Regions from separate parts of the Cupriavidus sp. DF5525 genome, predicted to be linked through region 1. Evidence: predicted binding sites of a transcription regulator. Region 1 holds the regulator's gene; the other holds the start of a gene.
The links. The regulator NrdR, encoded in region 1, represses ribonucleotide reductase genes. The targets are predictions, from matches to a motif close to CACNANATNTNGTG.
Positions count from the first base shown of each region.

Region 1 (11,017 bases):
TCACCGTGCGCTACCTGCGCCTGGACGGCTCGCTGTCGAGCATGACCGACTGCAACGGCCGCGCCATCCCGGTAGCGCGCGGCACGGCGGAGAACGCCTTTTACCTTGCGGGCTCGACGCTGATGTGCCGCGGCTCGGACGGCGCCACCATGGCGGCGTCGCGCTCCGAGGCCATCCTTGAAAACGTGCAGGACCTGCAGATTACCTACGGCCTGGCGCAGGATGCCGACTCGGTCAACGTGACGCAGTACCAGCCGGCCAGCGCGCTGGCGGCGGCAGACTGGAACCGCGTGGTCAGCGTGCGCGTGTGCCTGCTGGTGAGCGATCCCAGCGCCGTCAACGCGGACGTGGCGACCAGCTTCCGCGACTGCGGCGACAACGTCCAGAACGTCGCCGACGGCCGCGTACGCCGGCGCTTTACCAGCAGCTTCGCGCTGCGTAACCGGGTGGGCTGAATGAGGAAGAACGCAATCCGGAAGCACCCGCCACTACATGCGCGGCGCCATGCGCGCGGCGTGGTGCTGGTGGTGGCGCTGGTGATCATCGTGATCGTCTCGATGCTGACGGTCTGGAGCATGCGCGGCAGCCTGTTCGACGAACGCCTGGCGGGGAACAACCGCGACCACCAGGTGGCGTTCCAGGCGGCGGAACTGGGGCTGCGCTTCTGCGAGGGGGTGGTGGTCACCGGGCAACCGGCGGCGCTGTTCAACCGCATGTACCGCAAGGACATGAGTGCCATCGTCAACGCGGCAACCCCGCCGGTCGACAGCGCCGGCCAGCTCAAGCTCGGCTACCTCGATGCCAACGGCCGCCAGTTCTGGGAGGTGCCGTCCAACTGGGATACCAGCGTGAACGCCGAGCCCAATACCAACGTCATCGTCATTCCCGCCAGCGATGGCGTGACCCTGCGCGAAGCCGCGGCGGCGCCGCGCTGCTTTATCGAAGAGATCCGCAAGCCGTCCAAGGTCAGGAATACGCAGACCGGCATGCCGATCAATATCCACTACCGCGTCACTGCCCTGGGTACCGGCATCAACGCCGGCACGCAGGTCACGCTCCAGTCGGAGGTACGGCAATGACAGTCTTCAGCAAAGGGTTCCGCCGGTCCGTCGCGGCCACGGTGGCATGCGCGACAGCGATGCTGCCGGTATCGGCCGGCCATGCCGCGATTTCGCAGCAGCCGCTGATCTTCAGCACGTCGGTGGCGCCGAACGTGATGTTCACGCTGGATGACTCGGGCTCGATGATGTTCGAAATCACGCCGGAGAGTCTGTCGCCGAATGGAACGGAATCGAAATGGGACCTGACGCCGAGCGGTGATGACGACAACTGGCTGATTTATACCTTCCCGTTGCCATCCGGCGGCCGTGTCTATTCGGGCAATGGCAGTTACTACTCCGGCAGAAAGGCCTCGGTAGTGAACTTCAGCAGCAGCTCGCTTGCGGCAGCGCGATATCGGACGGCGACGCTGAACGTTTCCTACTACAACCCCGACGTCACCTACCGCCCGTGGTTCGATCCGGCCAACAAGCTGGTCAACGCCGACCCGAAGCAGGCGTATTACAACCCGATGCTGACGGGCAAGGGCTCGATCGACCTGACCAGCGACAAGACGGTAGAGACATACTGGCTCAGCAATGACGGGAAGAGCTATTCAAAAAAAGGAGTCACTTTCTACCCCGCGCTCTACTACCGATACGATCCGACGCTCAGCAACTGCAACAAGACCACGTCGGACCTGGATTGCTTCAAGCGCTACGAGGTCAAGTCCGGATTCACCTTCCCGCACAACGGCAAGCGCACGGACTGCGCAGCGGCGACAAGCTGCACCTACGCAGAGGAAATCCAGAACTTCGCCAACTGGTTCCAGTACTACCGCTCGCGCATCCTGGCCATGCGCGCCGCGGTAGGGCAGGCGTTCGCGGGGCAGAACGAAGCCATCCGCGTGGGCTTTACCTCCATCAACGACGACACCGAGTCGGGTACTTCGACCTACGCCGGCATCCGCCGCGCGGTGGCGCCCTTCGATACCACCAACAAGCCCCAGTTCTACCAGGACTTCTACAGCCTGGGCATCAGCGCCAACGGCACGCCGCTGCTCGGTGGGATGGAGACTGTAGGCAAGTACTTCCAGAACAACGCCCAGCCGTGGACTGAGCCCGGTAGCACCAAGGAAAGCGCCTGCCGCGCCAGCTACCACATCTTGTCGACCGATGGTTACTATTCGGACAGCACCTCGGTCGGCAATATCGATAACAACAAGGGATCGAAGATTTCGCCGGTGTCGGGCACGGCTTACCAATACCAGCCGGTGACGCCGTACAAGGACGACTACTCCAACACGCTCGCCGACGCGGCGATGAAGTACTGGGTCAATGACCTGCGCACGACCGAGAACCGCGTGCCGACCAATGCCCGCGACGAAGCCTTCTGGCAGCACCTGGTCACGTTCACGCTGGGGCTCGGCGTCAAGGGGTCGCTGGAGTCGGATCCGAACAACCAGCCGAGCAACCCCAATGCCTCGCGCAGTGACGTGCTTGATGCCATCCTGGCCAAGCTGAAGGCGGGCACGATTTCCTGGCCCAAGGCGTCCAGCAGCGACCAGACCAAGATCGATGACCTCTGGCACGCGGCGGTCAACACGCGCGGCGACAACTACAGCGCCGGCGATACTACCGGCCTTGCCGAGGCGCTGAACAACGCACTGACGCAGATCGCCTCGCGCAGCGGCTCGTCGTCATCGGCCGCGACCAACTCGACCACGCTGAACACCGATACCGCGCTGTTCCTGACGCGCTTCCGCTCCGGGGCCTGGACCGGCGAGCTGCTGTCGCAGAGCTTTAACGCGACCGATCGCACCTTTTCGATCCAGAACTGGAACGCGTACCAGAAGATGCCCGCTGCCGCGTCGCGCAAAATCTATACATGGTCGCCGGGCGGCACCGCTCCCGTCGGCAAGCCCTTCACCTGGGCCAGCGACAGCGATGCTTCGCTGTCCACCGCGCAGAAGACCGCGCTGGGCGGCGACAAGGCCATCGTCTCCTACCTGCGCGGCGATACCACGCTGGAGAAGCGCAACGGCGGCAAATACCGCGACCGCGTGACCGACAACGGCAGCGGCAGCGCGGTGTCCAACGTGCTGGGCGATATCGTCAACTCCTCGCCGATCTACGTGAAGGCGGCGGACGCCGGCTACGACTACCTGAAGGCAGACGGCGGCGGCAGCTACTTCTCCTTCCTCGCCAACAACCGCACCAACCGCAGGCCGATGATCTATGTCGGCGCCAACGACGGCATGCTGCACGGCTTCGATGCGCTGACCGGCGTCGAGAAGTTCGCCTACCTGCCCAACCAGGCGATCGTCGGCACCAACTCGGTCAAGGCGCTGGCCTCGCCGGACTATGTCCACCGCTTCTTCGTCGATGCCACGCCGAGCGCCGGCGATGTCTTTATCCCCAGCGGCTCCGGAAGTACGGCCAGCTGGCGCACGGTGCTGGTGGGCGGCATGGGGGCAGGAGGCAAGGGCATGTTCGCACTCGACGTGACCGACCCGGCGAACTTCGACGAGAAGAAGGTCATGTGGGAGATCGCCGGCGATACCGAGGCCGACCTGGGCTACACCATCGGCACGCCGGTGATCGGGCGCGTCAACAGCGGCAAGTGGGTGGCGATCTTCGGCAACGGCTATGAGAGCAGCTCTGGCAAGGCCGTGCTTTATATCGTCGACCTGGCGAACCCATTCGCCACCGGCGGCATCCAGAAGATCTATGCCGATGCCAAGGAAACCACGGCTACCGGCAACGGCAACGGCCTGAGCAGCCCGGAAGTGGTCTATGACGACAACCTGACCATCCAGGCCGTCTATGCCGGCGACCTGAAGGGCCGGCTGTGGAAGTTCGACCTGTCCGGCGCCAACCCGTCGGCATGGGCTGCGCGCATGGGTACCACGCAGGGCGCGCCGCTGTTCACCGCGGTGAGCGCGTCCAACGTGGCCCAGCCGATCACGGCGGCACCGACCGCGCTGATCAATCCCAAGGACCCGAACAAGGGCTTCCTGCTGACCTTCGGCACCGGCCGCTTCTACGATGCCGCCGACACCGCCGCCACCGGCTACAACTCGGTCTACGGCGTGTGGGACAACAATGTCTCGTCGGCCACGCGCGGCAACCTGCGCGCGCAGGCGCTGGCCACCGGCTCGATGATGGTGGACGGGGCAGCGCGCACGGTATTCACGCTCAGCAGCAACACCGTCGACTACACCACGCAGCGCGGCTGGTATATCGACCTGCTGGCCCAGGGCGAGCGCGTGGTGGTAAAGCCCAAGATGGATGCGGAACGGCTGGTGGTCACCACGCTGACACCGTCCACCGATGAATGCGTGGGTGGCATCAGCTCCAACCTGTTCGACTTTGCCGCGCTGACCGGCGGGGCGCTGACGTACTCTGTGCTCGACGTAAGCAGCGACGGCAAGATCGACGGTGACGACAGCCTGAAGATCAACAATAAGGTGCTGGTGGTGTCCGGTATCGCGCAGCAGGGCAATTTCGGTTCGACCATCTTCACCGGGGGCGGTGGCAGCAGCGACCACCTCAAGGTCGCCAGTGCCACCACCGGCGATGTGATCAGCGTGGTGGAGAAAGGCAATATCGCCCGCAACCGGCTGTCGTGGAGGCAGATATCCCAATGACGAACCGCTTCCGCAACCGCCGCGACATGCGCGGCGTGACGCTGATCGAGCTGATGGTGACGGTGGTGATCCTGGGCATCATCGCCTCGGTCGCCATCCCCAACTACACCGAGTATGTGCGGCGCGGCTACCGCACCGATGCGCGCGGCATGATGACCGAGGCGGCGCAGCAGCTCGAGCGCTTCCGCTCGGTCAACGGCCGCTATGACCAGACCCCGGCCGGCGTGGCGTTCGCGCTGCCGGCGGCACTGCGGACTTCGCCGCGTGACAGCAACCGGGTGCGCTACAACATCTCGATCGTGGCCAATACGCTGACGGCAAACGGCTACTGGCTGCAGGCGGTACCGGTGGATGCGGCGGACGCGTGCGGCATCTACCTGCTCGACCAGACGGGCGCGCGGCTGAACACGGTCGGGGCCAACCCGGCCGTGTACCTGCAGAACTGCTGGGAGCGATAAGAGAGCGAGGGGGAGAGGCTAGCGCTTGCTGTTGCCCGCGGTCACTTCCGCGAGCACGTCGGAGAACTCCGACACATCCTCGAAGCTCCGGTACACCGAAGCAAAGCGGATATAGGCAATCTTGTCGAGCTTGCGCAGCTCGCGCATCACCAGTTCGCCGACCTGGCTGCTGGGGATTTCCTTCTCGCCCAGCGACAGCAGCTTTTCTTCGATGCGGGTGATGGCTTCATCGATGGCCTCGGCCGAGACCGGGCGCTTGCGCAGCGCCAGGCGCATCGAATCCTTCAGCTTGGCGCGCGTGTAGTCCACGCGCGAACCGTTTTTCTTGACGATGGCGGGGAAGAACAGCTCGATCCGCTCATAGGTGGTGAAGCGGCGATCGCAGGCCTCGCAGCGGCGGCGCCGGCGCACGGCATCGCCGTCTTCCGACATGCGCGTGTCGAGTACCTGGGTATTGGAATGACCGCAAAAGGGACATTTCATGCCGACCACCTTCAGTTGAACCCCGTCGCCTTGTCCGTGTTGTCGTTCTGCGGTGGCGGGGGCGGGTTGGCCAGGCCCGCAAGCCGGGCGCCGGATGAAGGCGTGGCTTGCGGGGCTGCCGGCCGCCCCCACGACATGCGGGGGCGGCCTTGATGCATCAGCCGTAGACCGGGAAACGCTTGGTCAGGGCGGCCACCTGCTCGCGCACGCTGGCGATGTTCGCGGCGTCGTGCGGGTTGTCCAGCACATCGGCGATCAGGTTGCCGACGACGCGGGCTTCTTCTTCCTTGAAGCCGCGCGTGGTCATGGCCGGCGAGCCCAGGCGGATGCCCGAGGTCACGAACGGCTTTTCCGGATCGTTGGGGATGGCGTTCTTGTTGACGGTGATATGCGCCTCGCCCAGGATGCGCTCGGCTTCCTTGCCGGTGATGTTCTTGGCGCGCAGGTCGACCAGCATCACGTGGCTTTCGGTGCGGCCCGAGACGATGCGCAGGCCGCGCGCGATCAGGGTCTCGGCCAGCACGGCGGCATTCTTCACCACTTGCTGCTGGTATTCCTTGAACTCGGGGGTCAGCGCTTCCTTGAACGCCACCGCCTTGCCAGCGATCACGTGCATCAGCGGGCCGCCCTGGATGCCGGGGAAGATCGCCGAGTTGATTGCCTTCTCGTGCTCGGCCTTCATCAGGATCACGCCGCCGCGCGGGCCGCGCAGGCTCTTGTGCGTGGTGGTGGTGACGAAGTCGGCGTGCGGCACCGGGTTCGGGTAGACGCCGGCGGCGATCAGGCCGGCGTAGTGGGCCATGTCGACCATGAAGTAAGCGCCGATCGACTTCGCGACCTTGCTGATGCGCTCGAAGTCGATGCGCAGTGCGAAGGCCGAGGCACCGGCGATGATCAGCTTGGGCTTCTTCTCTTGCGCCAGCTTTTCCAGCGCGTCGTAGTCGATGTCTTCCTGGGCGTTCAGGCCGTAGCTGACCACGTTGAACCACTTGCCGCTCATGTTCAGCGCCATGCCGTGGGTCAGGTGGCCGCCTTCGGCCAGGCTCATGCCCATGATGGTGTCGCCCGGCTTGAGCATGGCGAAGAACACGCCCTGGTTGGCCTGCGAGCCCGAGTTGGGCTGCACGTTGGCGGCGTCGGCGCCGAACAGCTGCTTGACGCGGTCAATGGCCAGCTGCTCGACCATGTCGACATATTCGCAACCGCCGTAGTAGCGCTTGCCGGGGTAGCCCTCGGCGTACTTGTTGGTCAGCTGCGAACCCTGCGCGGCCATCACGGCCGGCGACGTGTAGTTTTCGGAAGCGATCAGCTCGATGTGATCTTCCTGACGCTGGTTTTCCTTCTGGATGGCGGCAAAGACCTCGGGGTCGATCTGGTCGATCGTAAAACGGCTGCGTTCGAACATGGCGAAACTCGTCTGAAAAAAGGGAATCCGATTAGCGCATCGGGGGTAGGGCGCGCGGGGAAGGCTGATGGCGTCCGGTACCGGCGGTTCTATATAAGACCGTCGCTACAGGGCGCACCCTGCTTCCCATTCGCTGCCCAGGCGAGCGGCAGGCGTCTGAACTTCACGCCAGAGAACTTGCGCTTCCTCGTGGTAGTGCCCACTGACATCGCCAGTCGCGCAAGATGGAATGGTTGCGCGCAGTGTAGCGCGGAGAGTGCGCCCGCCGCAAGCCGTCGGCCCGCCAGCCAAGCCCTGGCAAGGGCTGGCCAGCAACTTGCTGTTGCAAACTAGTCGTGCGGGTTTACACGAAGCGCCGGCGCTCTCCGTTACAATCGCGGCCATGACAAACTTTGTCTGGACCCTGCGGGTGTACTGGGAAGACACCGACGCGGGCGGCGTAGTGTTCTACGCAAACTATCTGAAGTTCTTCGAACGAGCCCGCACCGAGTGGCTGCGCTCGCTCGGCATCGAACAGCAGGCGCTCGCCGACGAGGCGGGCGTGGTGTTTATCGTCCGCAGCACTGCGGTGGACTACAATGCGCCCGCCCGGCTGGACGACCAGCTCGATATCCGCACGCGCATCGACCGGGTCGGACCGGCCTCGGTCCAGTTCACCCAGGAAGCCTGGCGCGCCGAGCTGTTGCTGGCCACCGGCGCCATTCGCGTTGGATGTGTCGATCGAAGCACTTTCCGTCCCGCCCCGATTCCCGCCCCCGTCCTAGCTACCATCAAGTCCGCCCGATGAATCCCGTGACCGTCACACAAGACATGTCGATCATTACGCTGGTGCTCCACGCCAGCCTGCTGGCACAGGCCGTCATGGTGCTGTTGCTCGTCATGTCGCTGTTTTCGTGGACCTATATCTTCCGCAAGCACCTGGCGGTGCGCTCGGCGCGAACCCAGACCGAGGGGTTCGAGCGCGACTTCTGGGCCGGCGGCGACCTGCAGGCGCTATATAACAGTGCTGTCAACAACCGCCACAACACCGGCGCGCTGGAACGGATCTTCGAATCCGGCATGGGCGAGTTCCTGAAGGCACGCGAGCGCGGCAACGAAGCCGGCGCGCTGCTCGACGCGGCCCGTCGCGCCATGCGCGCAGCCTACCAGCGCGAGATGGACGTGCTCGAGTCGCACCTGCCGTTCCTGGCGTCGGTCGGCTCGGTCAGCCCGTATATCGGCCTGTTCGGCACGGTGTGGGGGATCATGAACGCGTTCCGTGGTCTGTCGAATGTGCAGCAGGCGACGCTCGCCTCGGTGGCCCCCGGCATCGCCGAAGCGCTGGTAGCCACGGCCATCGGCCTGTTCGCGGCCATCCCGGCGGTGATCGCCTATAACCGCTACGCCACGGAGATCGACCGCCTGGCGATCCGGTTCGAGAGCTTCATGGAAGAGTTCCTGAACATCCTGCAACGCCAGGCCCGCTAACCGAATCTAATACAAACGGTCCGGGCGCAAGCCCGGACCGGTGTTTCCAGGAGTCCTGCAATGGCAGCCATTCAGCGCCGCGGCGGCTCGCGCCGCCGGGCAAGCGCCGACATCAATGTCGTGCCATATATCGACGTCATGCTCGTGCTGCTGGTCATCTTCATGGTGGCGGCGCCGATCGTGAGTCCTGCCACCGTGGACCTGCCCACCGTGGCCAACGCCACGCCGCAGCAGAAGGCGCCGCCGATCGTGGTCACCGTGCACGAGAGCGGCCAGCTCACCGCGCGCGGCAAGGACAACGCCGGCAATGCCTTCGAGCGCAAGGTCGACAAGCAGGGCCTGCTCGACTTCGTGCACCAGCGCCAGAACGAGAATCCCGACCAGCCGGTGGTGATTGCCGCCGACCGCTCGGTCAAGTACGAGGCGGTGCTCGACGTGATGTCGATCCTGAAGGCCGACGGCATCAAGCGCGTCGGCCTGATGGTCAAGTCCAAGACCTCCTGACGCATTGAAGCGCCTATCTGATTGCCATTGCGATTGCCGTTGCGCCCGATGAATACCGTCGCCGCCTATCCCTACCAGCCGGTCAAGGAGCGAGGAACCCTGCGTTCCTTCCTGTTCGCGCTCGTCATGCACCTGCTGCTGGGCATCGTGCTGTATTACGGCGTGCGCTGGCAGAGCAGCACGCCGGTCGGCGCCGAGGCCGAGCTATGGGAAGAAATCCCCGCTGCCACAGCGCCGCCGCCGCCGCCCGAGCCTGAGCCGGTGGTGCAGCCTCGCCCGGTGCCGCCGCCGCCCCAGGTGAAGAGCAAGGTCGAGGAAGACGCCGACATCGCGCTCGAGCGCCAGAAGCGCCGAGCCGAAGCGGCTGCGCGTGAAGAGGCCGAGCGCAAGGAAGCAGCCGCCCGCAAGGAAGCGGAGCGCAAGGAGGCCGAGCGCAAGGAAGCCGCCCGCAAGGAAGACGAGCGGCGCGAGGCCGAGCGCAAGGAAGCGCAGCGCAAGGACGACGCGAAGAAGAAGGCTGCGCAGCAGGAGCAGCAGCGCAAGGAACTGGCCGAGCGCAAGGAAACCGAACGCAAGGAAGCGGACGCCAAGGCCAAGGCCCAGGCGGACGCGAAGGCGAAGAATGAGGCCGAGGCCAAGGCCAAGGCCAAGGCGGATGCCGACGCCAAGGCCAAGCGCGAGGCCGCGGCCAATGCGCAGCGCCAGAGCGAACTGGCGCGCCTGCAGGCGCTGGCCAGCGGCTCGAGCGCGGGCGGTGGCGGAGTCGGCAGTTCGGCCGGCGCGGGCGCCGGTGGCGGCGGCAAGGCGTCGCCGGGCTATGCCGACCGCGTGCGCCGCCGCGTGAAACCGAACATCGTCTTCACCGAAGACGTGCAGGGCAACCCGACCGCGGTGGTGTCGGTGCGGCTGGCGCCGGATGGCTCGCTGATGTCGGCGCGCCTGTCCAAGTCCAGCGGCAATTCGGACTGGGACAACGCCGTGCTGCGCGCGGTCGAGCGTTCCGACCCGCTGCCGCGCGACGAGGATGGCAAGGCGCCAGGCAGCTTTACCATCACCTTCCGGCCGAAGGACTGAGTGACCCGGGCGTCATGATTTGCAACATAATGCAACCATCATCGCCGGGGTCCGGTCCCATCGCTACCATGGCAGGTTGCCTGACGCAGCCGGCAGTGTGCAACGCGCACGCAGAACGGGAGTGCGCCATGCGCAGCGCCCGACCTGCCCGTGTTGCCGATGCCTGCCGTGCCCGACGAATCTTGAAATCGACTGAGGAGCAGCATGCGAAAGCTTTGGGCCCCCAACTGGCTGTCCGCGAGGCGGCACAACGCAACTCAACCCGCAACCCTACCCGCAATTTCCGCCAGTCCCCTGGCGGGCCGCCGCGCGCTGATGGCGTGGCTGGCTGCGGCGCTGACGATGGCGGCAGGCGCCGCGCACGCGCAGCTGAATGTTGAGATCTCCGGCGTCGGCTCCAGCCAGATCCCCGTCGCCACCGCCAACTTCCAGGGCGAAGCCCAGGCCCCGCAGAACCTGACCGCCATCATCCGCGCGGATCTGGCGCGCAGCGGCCGCCTGCGCAATGTCGATCCCGGCGGCGCCACGGTGGCGGAATCCGCCAACGTCGACCTCGGCAGTTGGAAGTCGCGCGGCGCCGACGCCTTCGTCGCCGGCAGCGTAACCCCGGCCGGTGGCGGCCAGTACGAAGTGCGCTTCCGCCTGTACGACACCGTCAAGGGCCAGAGCCTGGGCGGGCTGGCCTTCACCGTCAACCAGGGCCAGCTGCGCGTGACCGCGCACAAGATCGCCGACTACATCTACGAAAAGCTGCTGGGCGAGCGCGGCGTGTTTGCCACGCGCCTGTCCTACGTGTCGCGCGTGGGTGGCCGCTACCAGCTGCTGATCTCCGACTCCGATGGCCAGAACTCGCAGGTGGCGCTGACCAGCAACGAGCCGATCATCTCGCCGTCGTGGTCCCCGGACGGCCGCCGCGTGGCCTATGTCTCGTTCGAGGCC
Region 1 is NZ_CP168265.1:3,557,034-3,568,050, reverse strand. It holds gene ABNX08_RS16625 (PilW family protein) at 1-455, shown strand, start outside; gene ABNX08_RS16620 (pilus assembly protein) at 456-1,079, shown strand; gene ABNX08_RS16615 (PilC/PilY family type IV pilus protein) at 1,076-4,687, shown strand; gene ABNX08_RS16610 (type IV pilin protein) at 4,684-5,145, shown strand; gene nrdR (transcriptional regulator NrdR) at 5,164-5,628, opposite strand; gene glyA (serine hydroxymethyltransferase) at 5,786-7,033, opposite strand; ZMP/ZTP riboswitch at 7,162-7,262, opposite strand; gene ybgC (tol-pal system-associated acyl-CoA thioesterase) at 7,416-7,820, shown strand; gene tolQ (protein TolQ) at 7,817-8,500, shown strand; gene tolR (protein TolR) at 8,561-9,004, shown strand; gene tolA (cell envelope integrity protein TolA) at 9,053-10,078, shown strand; gene tolB (Tol-Pal system beta propeller repeat protein TolB) at 10,283-11,017, shown strand, end outside.

Region 2 (11,017 bases), 440 kb from region 1:
GCATCGTGCAAACCGCGCCCTCGGCTTCCGGCATGACCGGGGCCGAAGCGGCCGCTGCGTCCAGTGCCGAGCCGTTGTCGCTACCCGACGACACCGCATTCAGCGAACCGCGCGACACGGTCGACTTCTCCACGTGCGTGGCAGCCATCGTGCGCAGGTAGTACGTGGTCTTCAGGCCGCGTACCCATGCCAGCTTGTAGGTGTCATCCAGCTTCTTGCCCGATGCACCAGCCATGTAGATGTTCAGCGACTGGGCCTGGTCGATCCACTTCTGGCGGCGGCTTGCAGCCTCCACCAGCCAGGTCGGCTCGACTTCGAACGCGGTGGCGTAGATGTCGCGCAGGTCTTGCGGGATGCGGTCGATACGGGCCAGCGAGCCGTCGAAGTACTTCAGGTCGGCAACCATCACCTCGTCCCACAGGCCGCGTTCCTTCAGGTCGCGCACCAGGTAGTCGTTGACCACGGTGAACTCGCCCGACAGGTTGGACTTGACGTACAGGTTCTGAAAGGTCGGCTCGATGCAAGCGGACACGCCGATGATGTTCGAAATGGTCGCGGTCGGGGCGATCGCGATGCAGTTCGAGTTGCGCATGCCGTGTTGCTTGATGCGGCCGCGCAGCGCGTCCCAGTCCATCGTGCTGGACAGGTCCACTTCCAGGTAGCCGCCGCGCTCTTCGGCCAGCAGCTTGAGCGAGTCTTGCGGCAGGATGCCACGGTCCCACAGCGAGCCTTCGTAGGTGCTGTAGCGGCCGCGCTCTTCAGCCAGCTCGGTCGAAGCCTGGTAGGCGTAGTAGCACACCGCTTCCATCGAGGTGTCGGCGAACTGCACCGCGGCCTTGCTGGAGTACGGGGTGCGCAGCACGTGCAGGCAGTCCTGGAAGCCCATGATGCCCATGCCGACCGGGCGGTGGCGCAGGTTGGAATTGCGCGCCTTCTCGACCGCGTAGTAGTTGATGTCGATGACGTTGTCGAGCATGCGCATCGCGGTGCGGACGGTCTTCTGCAGCTTGGCGTGATCGAGCGCGTAGGTGCCGTCGGCCTGCCTGGCCAGGTGGGCGACCAGGTTGACCGAGCCCAGGTTGCAGACGGCGATCTCGCTCTCGTTGGTGTTGAGCGTGATTTCCGTGCACAGGTTGGAGCTGTGGACGACGCCAACGTGCTGCTGCGGGCTGCGGATGTTGCAAGGATCCTTGAAGGTGATCCACGGGTGGCCGGTCTCGAACAGCATGCCCAGCATCTTGCGCCACAGTTGCAGCGCCGGCAGCTTCTTGAACAGCTTCAGTTCGCCGCTGGCGGCCTTGGCTTCATAGCCGAGGTAGGCCTTCTCGAATTCCTTGCCGACCTTGTCGTGCAGGTCCGGGCAGGTGGCGGGCGAGAACAGCGTCCATTCACCAGCTTCCATCACGCGCTTCATGAACAGGTCCGGAATCCAGTTGGCCGTGTTCATGTCGTGGGTGCGGCGGCGGTCGTCACCAGTGTTCTTGCGCAGTTCCAGGAACTCTTCGATGTCCAGGTGCCACGTTTCCAGGTAGGCGCAGACGGCGCCCTTGCGCTTGCCGCCCTGATTCACGGCCACGGCGGTGTCGTTCACCACCTTCAGGAACGGCACCACGCCTTGCGACTTGCCGTTGGTGCCCTTGATGTGCGAGCCCAGCGCGCGCACGTTGGTCCAGTCATTGCCCAGGCCGCCGGCGAACTTGGACAGCAGCGCGTTTTCCTTCAGCGCTTCGTAGATGCCTTCCAGGTCGTCCGACACGGTGGTCAGGTAGCACGAAGACAGCTGCGAGCGGCGGGTGCCCGAGTTGAACAGCGTCGGCGTGGACGACATGAAGTCGAACGACGACAGCAGCTGGTAGAACTCGATGGCGCGGCCTTCGCGGTCCTTCTCGTTCAGCGCCAGGCCCATGGCCACGCGCATGAAGAAGGCCTGCGGCATTTCGATGCGGGTTTCATCGATATGCAGGAAGTAGCGGTCGTACAGGGTCTGCAGACCCAGGTAGTTGAACTGGAAGTCGCGGCCGGCGTCCAGCGCGGCGCCCAGGCGCGTCAGGTCGTAGGTGGCGAGCTTTTCGTCCAGCAGCTCGGCTTCGATGCCGCGGGCGATAAACTTGGGGAAGTACTCGGCGTAGCGGGCCGACATTTCCGACTGGGTCACTTCGGCGCCCAGGATTTCCTTGCGGATGGTGTGCAGCAGGATACGAGCGGTGACCTGGCTGTAGGCCGGGTCCTTTTCGATCAGGGTACGTGCGGCCAGGATGGCGGAGTCGTACACCTGCGTCATCGGCACGCCGTCGTACAGGTTCTTCAGGGTTTCCTTCAGGATCGGCTCGGCGCTGACCGCATCGCCCAGGCCCGAGCAGGCGTTGTCGATCAGGGCGTGCAGTGCGGCGATGTCCAGCACGTGGGTCACGCCGCCGTCGGTCACGTTGACCGAGAAGCCGCCTTCCTGCACACGGGCCACTGCCTGCGCGCTAGCGCTGGCGCGCTCGTCCTTGCGCTTCTCGCGGTACAGCACGTAGGCGCGGGCCACTTCATGCTCGCCCGAGCGCATCAGCGCCAGTTCCACGTGGTCTTGCACGTCTTCAATATGGAAGGTGCCGCCGTTGGGGCGGCTGCGCAGCAATGCGCGGACCACGGTCTGGGTCAGTTGCTCGACCACTTCGCGCACGCGCGCTGAAGCGGCACCCTGCCCGCCGTTCACGGCGAGGAAGGCCTTGGTCATGGCCACGTTGATCTTGGACGGCTCGAAAGACACCACGGCGCCGTTGCGACGAATGATCTTGTGATCCGGGTAGTTCGTATTGGCGGCGTTGGCGGGGGTCTGCTGCGCGGTCGGTGCGATACCTGCAGCGCCACTCGCGCCCGTGGTGATTTCGTTCTGGGCCGTTTGCATGAGAACTCCTGTTTTTACCCTGGAAATAAGAGACAAAAGAGTCCCTGGCGAAATGCTGCGGAAAGAACATCCGCCCGGCCTGGGCCGGGCATGGACAAACTACCTCTGCGTGAACATTTCGCCAGGGACTCTTGTGATGCGCTGGCCCCGCGGTGGCGGCAAGACGGTGTCGCGATCTGCGCGACGGCCACCTCACACCTGGGCCGGCTCCCCGGTTTGACTACTAGATATAGTGGGTGCTGCTGAAAACTGGGCTAAGTATAGTGAAACGAATCCGAATGACCAGTCTTGACAAGCGCTTTTTCGGGGTCGGTGCCACGGATGCGGCAGCGCCACATGCCCGGGAGGCTAATACTCGCAAGGGTTTCGGCCAAACCGTTCGCAACCGCACATTTTTGAAAAATTTTTTTGATTGTTGTGACGGTGCGATAGCCCCTCGCCGGCATGGGGCATGTGCGCCAGGACGGGGCACGCTGGCGTGATGGCAGACGTTACGAATCAGTCACCCGAGTCGGTCACCGGGCCGCAACGATACGGCAGCATAGCCGGCGGCAATGACGCTTCTGTGGCAAAGCGCGCCCAGTCGAAATGCGGGCCGGGATCGGTCTTACGCCCCGGGGCGATATCGCTGTGGCCGGCAATCGCCCGCACCGGGTAGGTGGCGAGCAGCGCCGGCACCAGTGCGGTCACGGTGTCGTACTGGGCGGGGGTGAATGGCAGGTCGTCGCAGCCTTCGATCTCGATGCCGATAGAAAAGTCATTGCAGCGCGCCCGGCCAAAGAAGTCCGATTGCCCCGCATGCCAGGCCCGCTGCGTACACGGTACGAACTGCACCAGCTCGCCCTGGCGCGTGACCAGGAAGTGAGCGGACACCTGCACCTGGTGGATGGTGGCGAAGAACGGGTGCTTGTCCGGGTCGAGCCGGTTCTGGAAGAAGGCTTCGATGTCGCCGCTGCCGAACTGGCCCGGCGGCAGGCTGATGTTGTGCAGCACCACCAGGTCGACCGCCATGCCTGGCGGGCGCTCGTCGAAATTGGGCGACGGCACGCGGCGCGCGGCGGGGACCCAGCCGTCGGCGTCGGGCAGGAAGCGGCGGCTGCGCTCCGGCAATGCGGGCAGCGCGGGCGTGGCGGCGCTGGTCATGACGTGCCCTCGGTAGCGTTCTCGCCCGCTCCCTCGGCGGCGCCGCGGTCGGCGGCGTCCATGGCCTCGCGGATGCCCAGCTGCTGGATGCGGTAGCGCAGCTGGCGCAGGTTCAGGCCCAGCAGCGGCGCCGCCGCGGTGCGGTTGAAGTTGGTTTGTGCCAGCGCCTGCAGGATCAGCTCGCGCTCCACGGCTTCCAGCCGCGCCGCCAGGTCGATCGGGAAGACGATGCCGCGGCAGGCGCGATCCACCGGATCGCCGTCGGTTTCGGGTTCCGGGGCGGCGGCGGCCGGGGCAGGCGGTGCGGGTTCCGGTGCCGATGTCGGGGCCGTCGATGGGACCGCCGTAGGCGGCACGGGCGGCCACATGCCCCCGGCGGCCCAGGGGGCGTAGTGGGCGGCGGGCGCCATGGCGGGGGCCGGCGCGTGCATCAGCCCGGCGCGCTCGGCGCCTGCTTCCAGCGGGCCCAGGTCGGCGACCTCGATCTGCTCGCTCTCGGCAAAGGCGTAGGCGCGCTCGAGCAGGTTCTCCAGTTCGCGCACGTTGCCGGGGAAGCGGTAGGCGGCCAGCCGGTCCAGCGCCGCCGGCGCCAGCCGCTTGGGGCGCGGGTCGCCGTAGCGCACCGCCAGGTGGTCCAGGATGGCGCGCGCCAGCACCGGGATGTCCTCGCCGCGCTCGCGCAGGGTGGGCATGCGCAGCTCCAGCACGTTCAGGCGGTAATACAAGTCCTGCCGGAACTGGCCGGCCGCGACCATCGCCGCCAGATCCTTGTGGCTGGCGCACATCACGCGCACGTCCACGGCGTCTTCACGGCTGGCGCCGATCTTGCGCACGCGCCGCTCCTGCAGCGCGCGCAGCAGCTTGACCTGCATCGGCAGCGGCAGGTCGGCCACTTCGTCGAGCATCAGCGTGCCGCCGTTGGCGGCCTGGAAGAAGCCGCCGCGCTCGCCGTCGGCGCCGGTGAACGCCCCTTTGACGTAGCCGAAGAACTCGGACTCCATCAGGTTCTCGGGGATGGCGCCGCAGTTGACCGCGACAAAGGGGTGCGCGGCGCGGGCGCTGGTCGCATGGATGGCGCGGGCGGCGCGCTCCTTGCCGCTGCCGGATTCGCCGCTGATCACCACCGGTGCCATGCTGCGCGCCAGCCGCGACAGCGAGCGGCGCACCTCCTGCATGGCGGCGGAGTGGCCGGGCAGCAAGGCCGCGGCGCGGTCGGCGGCTGGGTCGGCCGCGGCGGCATCGCTGTCGCGCTGCTGGCGGCCGAGCGCGTTCAGCACCAGGCTGCGCAGCTGTTCCAGCGATACCGGCTTGGCGATGTAGTCGAAGGCGCCGGCCTTGAGGGCCTCCACGGCGTTGTCGGCGCTGCCGTAGGCGGTGATGACCGCGACCGGCACGCGCTCGGGCGCGGCGGAAAGCTGCCGCACGATCTCGATGCCGAGTCCGTCGCCCAGCCGCATGTCAGTCAGCACCAGGCTGTAGCGGCGCTGCGCCAGCTTCTCGCGCGCCTCGGCCAGCGAGCCGGCCAGCACCACGTCATGTCCCATGCGGCGGATCGAGATATCCAGCAGCTCGCGCAGGTCGGCCTCGTCGTCGATGACGAGGATGGGATCGGGCGCGCTGGACATTCGGGGTGGCATGAGAACGGGATCGGGGGTGGGTCGGGTTGAGCCGGCTCAGGCTGCGGCCGCATCCGCGGTCTCGATGCGCAGCGTCAGCACGAAGGCCTTGGCCGGCAGTGTATCGCGCGCGGCTGGGGCCAGCACGCCGGTACGCTCGATCAGCGCCGGCAGCGACACGGCGCCATAGCGCACCTGCGCATCGTTGACGCCGCACAGCTCGCGCGCCATGAACAGGCCCAGCCCGGTGCCCTGCGCGTTGCTGGTGAAGAATGGCTCGAACAGGCTGCGCTGGTGCTCGCGCGAGACCTCGGCGCCGTCGTTCCAGACGATCAGCTCGGCATGGTGCTGGTCCAGCGCGTGCGCCAGCAGCCGGATCGAGCCCGGCAGCCGGCTGCAGTAACGCCAGGCGTTGTCGAGCAGGTTGCCCAGCACCTGCTGCAGCTGCGAGGTATCGAACACCACCGGCTGGGCCACGTCCACCGTCAGCCGGATGGCGTTGGCGTTGATGTCGGCGCGGCCCGCTGGGCGGGTTTCGCCGGCGTGCGGGCGGCGCGAGCGCATTTCCAGCCGCCAGCGCTCGACGATCTCGGGCAGCGCCTGCGCCAGGTGCACGGTGCTGCGGCCGGTGCGCGGGCGGCGCGACATCTGCAGCACGTCGGACACCACCTGGTCGAGCCGGCGCACGTTGTCGTTGATGATGCGCAGCAGGCGGGCGTCGATATCGACGTCGGCGCCGCCACTGTCTGGCACACCGGGCTCGCGCCTGCCCGAATCGGCCAACAATTCGCTGGCCTGGCTGATTGCCGCCAGCGGGTTGCGGATCTGGTGCGCGATGCTGGCCACCAGCCGGCCCATCGCGGCCAGCTTTTCCTGCTGCACCTGTTCGGCGATGCGTTCCCAGCTTTCGATATGGACCAGCACGGTGTCACGCATCTCGCTGCGCAGCAGCGCCTCGTCTTCCTGCGACCAGGCCATGGCCTCGTTCTGGGCGATGGCCAGGCGCAGGCGCGCGGCAGCTTCGGGCGAGAGTTCGTTCCAGGTGGCGGTATCGAGGGTGGTCGGCAGAGTACGGCCGTGCGCCAGCGTCGAGCGCAGGCCCGCCAGCCCCGGCAGCACGAAGCGCAGCCGCAGCCGAGTGTGCTGCATGGTGCCGTCGGCCAGCGCCGTGCCGGACGCCATCGGCAGCAATTGCAGGATGCGCGGCACATCGTCCTTGCTGCGCAGCCAGTCGCGCAGCATCTCCATCAGCGGCTGCAGGCGCGGGATGCGGCGCAGGTCGAACAAGACGGCGTCGCCACCGCTGGCGCCCTGCCCCGCAGCGCCACCGAGCCGGCGCGAATAGATCCGTTCATGCGGCTGCACCCCCAGCAGCACTACCGCCGCCGGGTTGGCCGCCACCACCGCGCCGTTGGCGCGCACCAGCATCACGCCGTCCTGCATGTCGTTGACCATCAGCCGGTTGACCAGCTGCTGCAGCCGCAGCTCCTGCTCGCGCGCCAGCGCCAGTCGTTCCTGCGCGATCTGGCGGTTGGCCAGCATATACATCAGCAGCGCGGCGATCATGAACACCAGGCCGAACAGGCCCGAGCCCAGCAGGCCGGCGTCGGCCTGGCGCAGCAGGATGGTGTGGGTGAACGGGCCGCTCATCACCACCAGCGCGGAGATGGCCGCGGCGAACAGCGCGAACAGCAGGCTGGTCAAGGCCCCGGCTTCCAGCGCCGGCAGCAGGAAGATCATGGCCAGGCCGTCGGCCTGCCCGTGGGTGCCGTGCCGCGCCAGCACGTGGTAGACCAGCGCCAGCAGCGCCAGGTCGGCCAGCACCTGCACGCGTACACGCAGATGGAAGTGCCGGCGCCACAGCGTGCCGGCCAGCATCGCCAGCGCAATCACCAGGTAGGGCAACGCGACCGTCATGGCCGCCGCATGCTCGACCGCTCCCAGCGCAAACGGCAAAACTGCGGCGACGGCCGGGGGCTCGCCGCGCTGCATCAGCGCGTAGCCGACCAGCAGCAGGCCGACGGCGACGCGGGTCCAGCAGAAGTAGCGCAGCAGGCGCCAGTGGAATTCGGGTGGTTCGTCCTGGCGCCACAACTGCGCCAGACCGCGCCAGGCGTTCAGCCGCTGCCAGCCCGAGGGACCAGTCGGCGCCGGTCCGGTCATGCGCCGGGACCGCCAGTGGTGCCGGTGCTGGCTTCGTCAGGCAGGTGGCTGCGGCGGCAGTAATGCAGGCCGCGCCAGGCAATGGCCTCGCCTTGCGGCAGGTGTACGCCGCAGTGTGCGCACTGGACCATCGGCTCGGCCGTGGCAGGCGCGGCGGCTTCGGCGGCAGCGCGCTGGCTGGCTTCGCGCGCATGCTGCTGCGCGCGCTGTTGCGCCAGCCGAGCCTCGGCACGGGCTCGCAGCCACCAGATGACGCCCAGCACCACCGCCAGCAGGATCAGGATACGTGCCATGGCAAATCAGATGCGGTGCAAGACGACTTCGATCACGAAGCGGCTGCCGACATAGGCCAGCAGCAGGATGCCGAACGAGGCGATGACCCAGCGCAGCGCCACCTTGCCGCGCCAGCCGCGGAAGATGCGTCCGGCCAGGATGCCGCCGAACATGGCCCACGAGATCAGCGCAAACACGGTCTTGTGGTCGAGCCGGAAGGCGCGGCCAAACAGTTCCTCGGAAAACAGCAGTCCCGAGGCAATGGTCAGCGTCAGCAGCACGAAGCCGGCGCCGATCAGCCGGAACAGCAGCTTCTCCAGCGTCAGCAGCGGCGGCAGCAGGTCCAGCCAGCGCCCCAGCCACTGGCTGGGCTGCGCCTCGCTCGGCCGCGCCGGCGCGTGGCGGAAGCCGTGCAGGCGCCGTTCAGCCAGCAGCATCAGGAAGGCGTGGAAGGCAGCCAGCGTGAACAGCCCATAGGCCACGTTGGCGATGATGAAGTGCAGCTTGAACAGCGGCTGCGCCGCGTAGCCCAGGATCTGCGAGCCTGGGAAGGCCAGGGGCAACAGGCTGGCGACCAGCGCCACCGGGATCACGATCAGCCCCAGACCGGCCAGCGAGAAGAAAAAGCTCTCGATCCAGTAGATGCCCACGCCCAGCCACAGCATGGCCGACAGCGCGAAGGCAAAGCCGAACACCATGCGCTCGGCCGGGAAGATGGTTTCATGCAGCAGCATGCCGTGGCTGGCCAGCGCGGCCAGCATCAGCACGTGCCACCAGGCCGGGCGCGCTTCGCCGTGCGCGCCGCCCGCCGGTGGGATGCCGCCGCCCGGGCCGCCGGGACCGGAAGCAACGAGCACGGCCGAGGCGCCGCCGCCTGCCTGGCCGGCCGCGGTCGCGAGCGGATGGCGCGTGGCCCAGCCGTGCCAGGCCAGGCCGCAATAGAGAAGTGCCGTGAGGGCATACAGTACAATGACCATTTGCGCAGTTTACCTTAGTGCCCACGGACGGTGGCGGCCGGTTGAACCGGTGCTCCAGGCCCCCGCGTGAGCCGGTCCTGCCCCGATTCTTCTCCGAGCCCTGCTCCGACCTTTCCCCAATTCCTGCCATGCTGGACAATCTCACTCAACGCCTGGCGCGTGTGGTCAAGACCATGCGCGGCGAGGCGCGCCTGACCGAGGCCAACACCGCCGAGATGCTGCGCGAAGTGCGCCTTGCCATGCTCGAAGCCGACGTGGCGCTGCCGGTCGTGCGCGAATTCGTCGCCCGCGTCAAGGAAAAGGCATTGGGCGAGGAGGTCGTCACCAGCCTCACCCCGGGCCAGGCCCTGGTCGGCGTGGTACAGCGCGAGCTGACCGCGGTGATCGGCGGCACCGAAGCCGCTGGTGGCAACAACAAGGAAGCCGAGCTGAACCTGGCCGTGCAGCCGCCCGCCATCATCCTGATGGCCGGCCTGCAGGGTGCCGGTAAAACCACAACCGTGGGCAAGCTGGCCAAGTGGCTCAAGGAAAACAAGAAGAAGAAGGTGCTGACGGTCTCGTGCGACGTCTACCGCCCCGCCGCGATTGCGCAGCTGAAGACGGTTTCCGAGCAAGTCGGCGCTGACTTCTTCCCGTCGCAGCCGGACCAGAAACCGGTCGACATCGCCCGCGCGGCGGTGGACTGGGCACGCAAGCACTACCACGATGTGCTGATCGTCGACACGGCCGGCCGGCTGGGTATCGACGAGTTGATGATGCAGGAAATCGCGGCCCTGCACGCCGAGCTGAAGCCCGCCGAGACGCTGTTCGTGGTCGACGCCATGCTCGGCCAGGACGCGGTCAACACCGCCAAGGCCTTCAACGACACCCTCCCGCTGACCGGCGTGGTGCTGACCAAGCTGGACGGCGATGCGCGCGGTGGTGCGGCGCTGTCGGTACGCCACATTACTGGGCGCCCGATCAAGTTCGTCGGCGTCGGCGAAAAGCTCGACGGCCTCGAGCCCTTCTACCCTGACCGCATGGCCCAGCGCATCCTGGGCATGGGCGACATCCTCGCGCTGGTCGAGGAAGCCCAGCGCGGCGTGGACATGGAAGCGGCCGAGAAGCTGGCCAAGAAGATCAAGAAGACAGGCGACTTCGACCTGGAAGACTTCAAGGCGCAGATCGGCCAGATGAAGAAAATGGGCGGCCTGGGCAGCCTGGTCGACAAGCTGCCGGCGCAGTTCGCCCAGCAGGCACAAGGCGCCAATATGGATCAGGCGGAAAAGCAGGTGGCCCGCATGGAAGGCATCATCAACAGCATGACGCCGACCGAGCGCGCCAAGCCCGAGCTGATCAAGGCCAGCCGCAAGCGCCGCATCGCCGCGGGCGCCGGCGTGCCGGTGCAGGAAGTGAACCGCCTGCTCAACCAGTTCGACCAGATGCAATCCATGATGAAAAAGCTCAAGGGCGGCGGCATGATGAAGATGATGCGCCAGATGGGCGCGATGAAGGGTGGCATGAAGGGCCTCTTCAACCGCTAATTAGCGGTAGTAAGATCGGCAAGCGATCTGCCTTCCCCCGCAAAAGAACAGGAAAGACATCATGATGAGCGCCGTACAGGCCCGCGAGCTGTGGGCCAACTCCGAAGAAATCGTCTCCGCCGAGGAAGTCCAGGCCGCCCTGGACCGCATGGCGGCCGAGATCACCGTCAAGATGGGCGATGCCTTCCCGCTGGTACTGTCGGTGATGGGCGGCGCGGTGGTCTTCACCGGCATGCTGCTGCCCAAGCTGGCCTTCCCGCTGGAGTTCGACTACATCCACCTCTCGCGCTACAACAACAAGACCGTGGGCGGCGAGATGCAGTGGCGCGTGGCCCCGCGCGAATCGGTCAAGGACCGCGTGGTGCTGGTGCTGGACGACATCCTGGATGAAGGCGAAACCATGGCCGCGATTCGCGAGCGCATCCTGGA
Region 2 is NZ_CP168265.1:3,993,121-4,004,137, forward strand. It holds gene ABNX08_RS18655 (ribonucleoside-diphosphate reductase subunit alpha) at 1-2,893, opposite strand, end outside; gene ampD (1,6-anhydro-N-acetylmuramyl-L-alanine amidase AmpD) at 3,392-4,036, opposite strand; gene ABNX08_RS18665 (sigma-54 dependent transcriptional regulator) at 4,033-5,673, opposite strand; gene ABNX08_RS18670 (sensor histidine kinase) at 5,710-7,815, opposite strand; gene ABNX08_RS18675 (PP0621 family protein) at 7,812-8,108, opposite strand; gene ABNX08_RS18680 (inner membrane protein YpjD) at 8,115-9,065, opposite strand; gene ffh (signal recognition particle protein) at 9,194-10,588, shown strand; gene ABNX08_RS18690 (hypoxanthine-guanine phosphoribosyltransferase) at 10,650-11,017, shown strand, end outside.
Region 2: the regulator NrdR is predicted to act here: its motif matches at 3,115-3,128, upstream of ABNX08_RS18655 (ribonucleoside-diphosphate reductase subunit alpha).